2 regions of the Streptomyces sp. NPDC006510 genome follow, and region 1 is predicted to be linked to the other one. Evidence: riboswitches for the same ligand, from Rfam matches in the RefSeq annotation. Region 1 holds a riboswitch; the other holds the start of a gene.
What was found. Region 1 has a riboswitch for cobalamin ahead of ABZY11_RS30840 (ribonucleoside-diphosphate reductase subunit alpha). Riboswitches for the same ligand answer to the same signal wherever they lie in the genome.
Positions count from the first base shown of each region.

Region 1 (5,313 bases):
ACGGACCGTTGCCGGACCGCAATGCGGGCAGGGGGTGACGGTGACCGGAAGCCTCCCCTAGATTTCCTGCGCATTACAAGGTGATCAGCGAGGGGACGGAGTCGCCGCATGCCAGCAGACCCAGAAGGAAAGCCACCGACCGTCACACCGGTCCGGGTGGTCATCGCCCTCTGTCTCATCGCGCCGTTCGTGGCGATGCTCTGGGTGAGTTCGTACGCGAAGGTGGACCCCACCTTCATCGGCATTCCGTTCTTCTACTGGTACCAGATGCTCTGGGTGCTGATCTCCACCGCGCTCACGATGGTCGCGTACAAGCTGTGGCAGCGTGACCAGCGCGCCCGCAAGGGAGGTGAGTCGGCATGAAGGACGGCGTGAACGGCGTCGCGCTCGGCGTCTTCATCTTCTTCTTCGTGGCCGTCACGGTCATGGGCTTCCTGGCGGCGCGCTGGCGCAAGGCCGAGAACGAGGCCAGCCTCGACGAATGGGGCCTGGGCGGACGGTCGTTCGGCACCTGGGTCACCTGGTTCCTGCTCGGCGGCGACCTGTACACCGCGTACACCTTCGTCGCCGTTCCCGCGGCGATCTACGCGGCGGGCGCAGCGGGCTTCTTCGCCGTGCCGTACACGATCCTCGTGTATCCATTGATCTTCACCTTCCTGCCGCGGCTGTGGTCGGTCTCGCACAAGCACGGGTACGTCACCACCTCGGACTTCGTGCGCGGGCGCTTCGGCTCGAAGGGCCTCTCGCTGGCGGTCGCCGTCACCGGCATCCTCGCCACGATGCCGTACATCGCGCTCCAGCTCGTCGGCATCCAGGCGGTGCTGGACGTGATGGGCGTCGGCGGCGGCGAGAACACCCACTGGTTCATCAAGGACCTGCCGCTGCTGATCGCGTTCGCGGTGCTCGCCGCGTACACCTACTCGTCCGGTCTGCGGGCGCCCGCGCTGATCGCGTTCGTCAAGGACGGGCTGATCTACCTGGTCATCGCGGTGGCGATCATCTACATCCCGATCAAGCTCGGCGGCTTCGACGACATCTTCGCCAAGGCGGGCGAGGCGTTCTCGCAGACCAACCCGGCCACCGGCAAGCCGCGCGGCGCGCTCGCGCCGGGCGAGGCGGGCCATTGGGGGTACGCCACCCTGGCGCTGGGCTCGGCGCTGGCGCTGTTCATGTATCCGCACTCGATCACGGCGACACTCTCCAGCCGCAGCCGCAACGTGATCCGGCGCAACACCACGATCCTGCCGCTGTACTCGCTGATGCTGGGTCTGCTGGCGCTGCTCGGCTTCATGGCCATCGCCGCCGGGATCAAGGTGGACAACGGTCAGCTGGCCATTCCCCAGCTGTTCGAGAACATGTTCCCGGACTGGTTCGCGGGCGTCGCGTTCGCCGCCATCGGCATCGGCGCGCTGGTGCCCGCCGCGATCATGTCGATCGCCGCGGCGAACCTCTTCACCCGCAACATCTACAAGGACTTCCTGAAGCCGGACGCGACCCCGGAGCAGGAGACCAAGGTCTCCAAGCTGGTGTCGCTGCTGGTCAAGGTCGGCGCGCTCGCCTTCGTCCTCACCATGGACAAGACGGTCGCGATCAACTTCCAGCTGCTCGGCGGCATCTGGATCCTCCAGACGATGCCGGCCCTGGTCGGCGGCCTGTTCACCCGCTGGTTCCACCGCTGGGCGCTGCTCGCGGGCTGGGCGGTCGGCATGGTGTACGGGACGGTCGCCGCGTACGGTGTCGCCAGCCCGACCCAGGCGCACTTCGGCGGCTCGTCCAAGGAGATCCCGGGGATCGGCGAGATCGGCTACATCGGCCTCACCGCGTTCGTGCTGAACGTGGTGGTGACGGTGGCGCTCACCTTCGTCCTGAACGCTATGAAGGCGCCCGCCGGGATCGACGAGACCTCCCCGGCCGACTACACCGCCGACGCGGGCGACCCGGGTGTCAGCACGAAGCTCCCGCCGGCCACGGCGGGGGCGCCGGGCGGTCACTGACGACGCGGCCCACGGCCTGCCGACGGCCCGTCGAGCCCCCTCCAGCGGGGCGCGGCGGGCCGTCGGCACGATCGGGGCCCACCGGCCCGGGAAAGGGCCGTACGGCTCATTCTGTGGGCCCGGCTCGACCGAGTGACACAACATGTGGGGGCTGCCTCATCGGGCAGCCCCCACATGTATGCTCATCCTCGCTGTCGCCGCAGGGGAATCCGGTGCGAATCCGGAACTGTCCCGCAACGGTGTATTCAGTGCGCTTTTGTGCACCCCGAGCCAGTCCGATGACCTGCCGGCAGCGCATCCGGCTCGACCGAACCGGATGCCCAGACGTCCGGGCCTCGCGGTTGGGCCGGTGGACGCCGTGCGGAGTGCCGCCCTGCCCGGGTGTGCGTCCGTCCGGCTGCCCCGTTCCCCGCCGGCCCAGAGCCGAGCGAGGGAGAGCACCACGTGACCATCGCGCCAGCCGATCCGGCTTCAGTCGCCGCGTCCGCAGCAGCCGAGTCCGGGGCCGCCGCACAGGACGGACCGGGAACCGCACTGCTGCGGACCCTGACCGACCTGACCGCCGATCTGCCCGACACCGACCCCGGCCGGGTCGCCGCTGCCGCGCTGCGCGGCCGCAGCGCGCGGGCGGACGAGGCCGAGCTGCGGTCGCTGGCCACCGAGGCCGCCGCGGGGCTGATCTCCGAGGACCCCGCCTACTCCCGGCTCGCCGCCCGGCTCCTGACCCTCACCATCGCGGACGAGGCGGCCGGTCAGGGCGCGGTCTCCTTCTCCGCCTCGGTCGCCGTCGGGCACCGCGAGGGCCTGATCGCTGACCGCACCGCCGGGTTCGTCGCCCGCCACGCGGCCGCACTCGACGCGCTGGTGGAGCGTGCGCTCGCCGACGGCGCGGACGACCGCTTCGGCTACTTCGGGCTGCGGACCCTGCACAGCCGCTATCTGCTGCGCCACCCGCACACCCGTCAGGTCATCGAGACGCCCCAGCACTTCATGCTGCGGGTCGCGTCCGGGCTGGCCGAGGACGAGTCGCAGCGCGCCGTGGACGAAGTGGCGGCGCTGTACGGGCTGATGAGCCGGCTCGACTACCTCCCCTCCTCCCCCACGCTGTTCAACTCCGGCACCCGGCACCCGCAGATGTCCTCCTGCTATCTGCTGGACTCCCCGCTGGACGAGCTCGACTCGATCTACGACCGCTACCACCAGGTGGCCCGGCTCTCGAAGCACGCGGGCGGCATCGGTCTGTCGTACTCCCGCATCCGCTCCCGCGGTTCGCTGATCCGTGGCACCAACGGGCACTCCAACGGCATCGTGCCGTTCCTGAAGACGCTCGACGCCTCCGTCGCCGCGGTGAACCAGGGGGGCCGCCGCAAGGGTGCCGCCGCCGTCTACCTGGAGACCTGGCACGCGGACATCGAGGAGTTCCTGGAGCTGCGCGACAACACGGGTGAGGACCAGCGGCGCACGCACAACCTCAACCTGGCGCACTGGATCCCGGACGAGTTCATGCGCCGGGTCGACGCGGACGGCGAGTGGTCGCTGTTCTCGCCCGCCGACGTGCCCGGACTGGTCGACCTGTGGGGCGAGGAGTTCGACGCCGCCTACCGGGCCGCGGAGGCCGCGGGGCTGGCCCGCAAGTCGCTCCCGGCCCGTGAGCTGTACGGCCGGATGATGCGCACCCTCGCGCAGACCGGCCAGGGCTGGATGACGTTCAAGGACGCCTCCAACCGGACCGCGAACCAGACCGCCGAGCCGGGCAGCGTCGTCCACTCGTCGAATCTGTGCACCGAGATCCTCGAAGTCACCGACGACGGCGAGACGGCCGTCTGCAACCTGGGTTCGGTCAACCTCGGCGCGTTCGTCGCCGACGGCGACATCGACTGGGAGCGGCTGGACGCCACCGTCCGCACCGCCGTGACCTTCCTGGACCGGGTCGTCGACATCAACTTCTACCCGACCGAGCAGGCCGGCCGCTCCAACGCGAAGTGGCGCCCGGTGGGCCTGGGCGCCATGGGTCTCCAGGACGTCTTCTTCCAGCTGCGGCTGCCCTTCGACTCCCCCGAGGCCCGCGCGCTCTCCACGAAGATCTCCGAGCGGATCATGCTCGCCGCGTACGAGTCGTCCTGCGACCTCGCCGAGAGGTCCGGTCCGCTGCCGGCCTGGTCCCAGACGCGTGCCGCCCGCGGTGTGCTGCACCCCGACCACTACGACACCGAGCTGAACTGGCCGGAGCGGTGGGAGGCGCTGCGCGCCCGCGTCGCGAAGAGCGGGATGCGCAACTCGCTGCTGCTCGCCATCGCGCCGACGGCGACGATCGCCTCGATCGCGGGCGTGTACGAGTGCATCGAGCCGCAGGTCTCCAACCTGTTCAAGCGCGAGACGCTCAGCGGTGAGTTCCTCCAGGTCAACGCGTATCTGGTGGATGAGCTGAAGCAGCTCGGGGTGTGGGACGCGCGCACCCGTGAGGCGCTGCGCGAGGCCAGCGGTTCGGTGCAGGGCTTCGCCTGGATCCCGGAGGAGGTGCGGGCGCTGTACCGCACGGCGTGGGAGATCCCGCAGCGCGGTCTGATCGACATGGCGGCGGCCCGTACGCCGTTCCTGGACCAGAGCCAGTCGCTGAACCTGTTCCTGGAGACGCCGACGATCGGCAAGCTCTCCTCGATGTACGCGTACGCCTGGAAGCAGGGGCTGAAGACGACGTACTACCTGCGCTCGCGCCCGGCGACCCGGATCGCCCGTGCCGCCTCCGGCCAGGCCGCGGCCGCCGCCCCCATTCCCGTACAGCAGGCTTCGGCGCCCGACGCGGACGCGATCGCCTGCTCCCTCGAAAACCCCGAGTCCTGCGAGGCCTGCCAGTAATGAGCACCACCGAGAACAAGAACCTGCTGGACCCGGGCTTCGAACTGACCCTGCGGCCCATGCGCTACCCGGACTTCTACGAGCGCTACCGCGACGCGATCAAGAACACCTGGACGGTGGAGGAGGTCGATCTGCACTCCGACGTCGCCGACCTCGCCAAGCTGTCCCCCGGCGAGCAGCACATGATCGGCCGGCTGGTCGCGTTCTTCGCGACGGGTGACTCGATCGTCTCGAACAACCTCGTGCTGACGCTGTACAAGCACATCAACTCCCCCGAGGCGCGGCTGTATCTGTCGCGGCAGCTCTTCGAGGAGGCCGTGCACGTCCAGTTCTATCTGACGCTGCTGGACACCTACTTGCCCGACCCGGACGACCGGGCGGCGGCGTTCGACGCGGTCGAGGAGATCCCGTCCATCCGTGAGAAGGCGCAGTTCTGCTTCAAGTGGATGGATTCGGTCGAGAA
Region 1 is NZ_JBEXPH010000134.1:6,004-11,316, reverse strand. Features, by position in the region: gene ABZY11_RS30850 (DUF3311 domain-containing protein) at 109-363, shown strand; gene mctP (monocarboxylate uptake permease MctP) at 360-1,994, shown strand; cobalamin riboswitch at 2,170-2,300, shown strand; gene ABZY11_RS30840 (ribonucleoside-diphosphate reductase subunit alpha) at 2,439-4,850, shown strand; gene ABZY11_RS30835 (ribonucleotide-diphosphate reductase subunit beta) at 4,850-5,313, shown strand, end outside.

Region 2 (5,313 bases), on a different contig from region 1:
GAGGAAGAACGCAGGGCCGACGTCTATCCCCCGGAGGTTCTAGCCGAAATCGAAAGTCTCGTACACCTGCAGGGTTCACCCCTCACACGGCAGCAGCTCGACGAGGATCCCGACGTGCTGCGACAGGTCGATGTCCTGTTCACGGGCTGGGGCGCGCCCGTACTCGATGCCGCCTTCCTCTCGCATGCCCCCCGGTTGCGGGCAGTCCTCGTCGCCGCGGGCTCCGTGCGGCACCTGACCACACCCGCCTTCTGGGCGCGCGGCATTCCGATTGTCTCCGCGGCCGCGGCCAACGCCGTCCCGGTCGCGGAGTTCACTCTCGCTCAGGTCCTCCTCGGACTCAAGCAGGTACATCGCATCACCCGGGAGGTGGCAAGCAGTCGCCGCTTCCCCCACAACCCCCAGGTGCCGGGCGCCTACCGGTCACGCGTGGGCCTGCTGGGGCTCGGTCACATCGGCCGTCTCGTCGCGGCCCACCTCGGCCGCTTCGACATCGAGATCCTCGCCACGGATCCCATCGCCTCCCCGGAGACCGCCCGGCGGGCGGGCGTCCGGCTGGTCGGCATCGAGGAAGTGTTCGCCACCTGCCAGGTCGTCAGTCTCCACGCGCCCCTTCTGCCCGAGACCCGTGGCACGATCGGAACACGGCTGCTGAACTCCCTGGGGCCCGGCGCGACGCTGATCAACACCGCGCGCGGCGCGCTCATCGACGAGACCGCCGCGGCGGAGGTCCTGCGCGCCAGACCCGACCTCACCGCCGTACTCGATGTCACGCACCCGGAGCCTCCCGCCCATGACTCGCCACTCTTCACCCTTCCCAACGTTGTCCTGACACCCCACCTCGGCGGTGCCCTCGGGGCCGAACGTCATCGTCTCGGAGAGCTTGTGCTCGACGAACTCCGACGCTTTATACATGACCAACCTCTCCAGTACGCGATCGACCCCGCCCGCGCCGCATCGCTGGCCTGAGGCCGCGGCAGCAGTCCGAGCGGTCGGGGCCCGACACGGCGGTGCCCCGACCGCGGCGTCAGCGAAACGTCAGCGAAACGTGAGTGGAACGTCAGTGCGGGACGGGAGAGTTCGGGGCCCGCCGGGCCCTCGCCTCCGACTCGTGACGACGTACCCGGATTCGCGCGCCGCTGTTCGTGTGTTGTGTTCGCGCGTCCCCGCGGGCCGACCGTCGACTACATCGCCGAAGGAGTCAGCCATCGACCTGCGGAGAATCAAGGCAGTTGTCGTGGCGGCCACTGCCGTGGCGGGAATCGCCGTGGCGGCCGCACCGGCACAGGCGAGCGTCTGCCAGGTGCGCGGCGGCTCCATCATCTGCGAGTACGGCGTCAGCTTCTACACGTTCGCCAACGGCACCCGGCAGGAATTCGCGATCGGTACCGATCGGGCGGTCTGGACGCGCTGGAACGACACCGCGGGGAACTGGACCGTGTGGACGTCCATGGGCGTAGTGGCGACGAGCGGGGTCACCGTGGAACCGCTCCCGCACGACACCTTCTCCATCGTCGTCACCGGCACCGACGGCGGACGGTGGGAACGTCTGCGCTACAGCTTCCCCGAGGGCACCTGGTCGGACCGCTGGGAGCCGTACCGGGGCTGAGCAGTGGCCGCGGGCCATCGGCAGCACCCCGCCGAGCGGCGGCCGGCGGAGCGGGCGACGGGCCTGAACCCACTGCTCGGCCCGTCGGCGAACCGCCCGTGCGGCCGGACCGCCCGGCCGCACGATCGCCCGGTACGAATCTCAGTGCGGTCTCCAATGGAATTTTCCGCCACCCACCCACCGCACCACGCCCGGGTCGTCGAGGTCGTGGACCCTGATTCCCGCGGCCGAGGCGACGGCGAGCACATCCAGCATCGACGTTGCCGCGCTGACCACCTCCCCGTCGATCTCCACAAGGCGGAAGGGCGGGTCGCCGGGCTGCACTCCCAGCACGGTGATCCGGGGCGACTGGATGTAAGGACTGCCACTTTCGGTCATGCGTAGATCGCTTCCACGCCACGGGCGACACTATGCCCGGCGGCAGGACGGGTGACGCCTCTTCGCGGAGCAGTACGTCTGCCTGGGCCAATGGCGTGAGGCCCGGCGGATTCACGCCGTTCGGCGGAACCGGAACGCGTATCGGGCGCCTCGTCCGGTCCCGCCGATGCCGAGCGGCCCGGCGTCAGGCGCTGTCGGCGGCGCGGGCCGTCCAGCGTTGCTCGACGTCGGCGAGTCTCCAGTAGGCCAGTGCCACCGCCCACACCACCACGAAGAGCCCGACGATGATGTAGCCGACATTGCCCAGGTCCAGGCCCGAGATCCAGCCGGTGACCGAGTCCCGCAGATCGAGCTTGTCGTGCAGTACGGTGACCAGCTCGATCGTGCCGATGAGGAAGGCGACGGCGATCGACAGCCCCGTGATGGCAAGGTTGTAGAAGACCTTGCGCACCGGGTTGGAGAAGGCCCACTGGTAGGCGAAGTTCATGAACGTCCCGTCGAGCGTGTCGAAAAGGCTCATCCCGGCGGCGAACAGCAGCGGCAGGCAGAGAATCGCGTACCAGGGCAGACCGGCGGCGGCGCCGCTGCCCGCCATGACCATCAAGGTGACCTCGGTGGCGGTGTCGAAGCCGAGGCCGAAGAGGAAGCCGAGCGGGTACATCTGGCCGGGCCTGGTGATGGAGCGGGTGAACCGGCCCAGGATCCGGTTCATGAACCCTCGCGAGTCCAGATGCCGCTCCAGCTCGGACTCGTCGAAGCGGCCGGCCCGCATCGCCCGGAAGACCCGCAGGATGCCGACGAGCGCGACCAGGTTCAATGCGGCGATCAGGTAGAGGAAGGACCCGGATACGGTCGTGCCGACCACACCGAGCACCTGGTGCGTGCCCGAGTCCTCGTTGATCAGCACTCCGGCGAGCTGTGCGCCGCCGGCAACCAGCGCGGCCATGGTGACGACCACACTGGAGTGGCCCAGCGCGAACCAGAATCCGACCGACACGGGCCGCTTGCCGTCGGCCATCAGCTTGCGGGTCGTGTTGTCGATGGCGGCGATGTGATCCGCGTCGAAGGCATGCCGCATGCCGAGCGTGTAGGCGGTGATCCCGAGCCCGATGCCGAACGCCTTGGAGCCGACCTCGTAGTGCCGCGGGACGACGAGCAGGAACAGCACGCCGAATGCCAGCACATGCAGGGCGGCGATCACCGCGAGCAGCCCCACTGTTCGGACGGTGTCCTCGCGTCGCCACTTGAACACGGCGGAATCGGGCAGGGTCATGCGGTCACGCTCCAGCACCTCGTGGATTACTTCGTGAGATGCCGTGGCCGGTCTCCTGGCTTACGGGTTCGCTCGCGCTCGTATCCGTCCCTGCCTTCCCGGCCGCGCTCTGCGGCCAGTGGCGTCAAGGGGGCGGATACTCCCCGATCACAGTGGCGAGGGCCGCTCCGGTCTGAGACTTCCTGAAGTCTGTCACCGGTCTTCCCGAACACCACGACCCGCACACTCTAAGCTCCGGCGCGCGCCGCCTACAAGCCCGCCAAGCGCACTCCGGCGGCTCCCGCTCCCGCACTCGACTCGGGTCGACGAGTCCCGGCCGGCATTCCGGCCGGGGCTCGTCACATGTCGCTGTCCGGTGGTTCGGTGCCGGGCTCGGAGGTCAGTCCTCGCCCTCCAGGTTGCCCTCCGTCTCCAGGTACGCCTGGCGCAGGGCGTCGAGGACCGCCGGGTCGGGCTTGGCCCACATGCCGCGGGACTCCGCCTCCAGGAGCCGTTCCGCGATGCCGTGCAGGGCCCAGGGGTTGGCCTGCTGGAGGAACTCGCGATTGGTCGGGTCCAGGACGTACGTCTCGGTGAGCTTGTCGTACATCCAGTCGGCGACCACGCCCGTCGTCGCGTCGTAACCGAAGAGGTAGTCGACGGTGGCGGCCAGTTCGAAGGCGCCCTTGTAGCCGTGCCGGCGCATCGCCTCGATCCACTTGGGGTTCACCACCCGGGCGCGGAAGACCCGCGAGGTCTCCTCCACCAAGGTGCGGGTGCGGACCGTCTCGGGGCGGGTGGAGTCGCCGATGTACGCCTCCGGGGCGGTGCCGCGCAGGGCGCGAACGGTGGCCACCATGCCGCCGTGGTACTGGAAGTAGTCGTCCGAGTCGGCGATGTCGTGTTCGCGGGTGTCGGTGTTCTTGGCCGCGACCGCGATGCGCTTGTACGCCGTCTCCATCTCCTCGCGGGCCGGGCGGCCGTCGAGTTCGCGTCCGTAGGCGTAGCCGCCCCACACCGTGTAGACCTCGGCGAGGTCCGCGTCGGTGCGCCAGTCGCGGGAGTCGATGAGCTGGAGCAGACCGGCGCCGTACGTACCGGGGCGGGAGCCGAAGATGCGGGTGGTGGCGCGGCGTTCGTCGCCGTGGGCGGCCAGGTCGGCCTGGGTGTGGGCGCGTACGTGGTTCTGCTCGGCCGGCTCGTCCAGGGCGGCGACGAGGCGGACCGCGTCGTCGAGCAGGCCGATGGTGTGCGGGAAGGCGTCGCGGAAGAAACCGCTGATGCGCAGGGTGACGTCGATGCGCGGGCGGCCGAGTTCGGCCGGCGGGATCGCTTCCAGGCCGGTGACACGGCGCGAGGCGTCGTCCCAGACCGGGCGGACGCCGAGCAGGGCGAAGGCTTCTGCGACGTCGTCACCGGCGGTGCGCATCGCGCTGGTACCCCACAGGGAGAGGCCGACCGAGGTGGGCCAGTCGCCGTTGTCGGTGCGGTAGCGCTCCAGGAGCGAGTCGGCCAGGGCCTGGCCGGTCTCCCAGGCGAGGCGCGAGGGTACGGCCTTGGGGTCGACGGAGTAGAAGTTGCGGCCGGTCGGCAGGACGTTGACCAGCCCGCGGAGCGGGGATCCCGAGGGTCCGGCGGGGACGAATCCGCCGTCCAGCGCGTGCAGGGTGTGGGCGAGTTCATCGGTCGTGGCGGCCAGCCGGGGTACCACCTCACGGGCGGCGAAGTGGAGGATGTCGGCGACCGCCCGCGGGTGCCCGGCCGCCACCTCGGTGACCGCGTCCTGGGACCAGTCCGCGTCCTCCATCGCCTGGACCAGGGTGCGAGCCCGCTCCTCGGCCTCGTCCGCGGTGACGCGGGTCGCGGCGGACTCGTCGAGACCCAGGGCCTCGCGCAGGCCCGGCAGGGAGGCGGTGCCGCCCCAGATCTGCCGGGCACGCAGGATCGCGAGGACGAGGTTGACCCGGTCGGCACCGGCCGGGGCGCCGCCCAGGACATGGAGGCCGTCACGGATCTGGGCGTCCTTGATCTCACAGAGCCAGCCGTCGAGATGCATGATGAACTCGTCGAAGCC
Region 2 is NZ_JBEXPH010000260.1:1,779-7,091, forward strand. Features, by position in the region: gene ABZY11_RS39840 (hydroxyacid dehydrogenase) at 1-969, shown strand, start outside; gene ABZY11_RS39845 (hypothetical protein) at 1,238-1,609, shown strand; gene ABZY11_RS39850 (hypothetical protein) at 1,751-1,987, opposite strand; gene ABZY11_RS39855 (HoxN/HupN/NixA family nickel/cobalt transporter) at 2,172-3,260, opposite strand; cobalamin riboswitch at 3,288-3,491, opposite strand; gene cobN (cobaltochelatase subunit CobN) at 3,640-5,313, opposite strand, start outside.
Region 2: another riboswitch for cobalamin. It lies ahead of ABZY11_RS39855 (HoxN/HupN/NixA family nickel/cobalt transporter); the one in region 1 lies ahead of ABZY11_RS30840 (ribonucleoside-diphosphate reductase subunit alpha).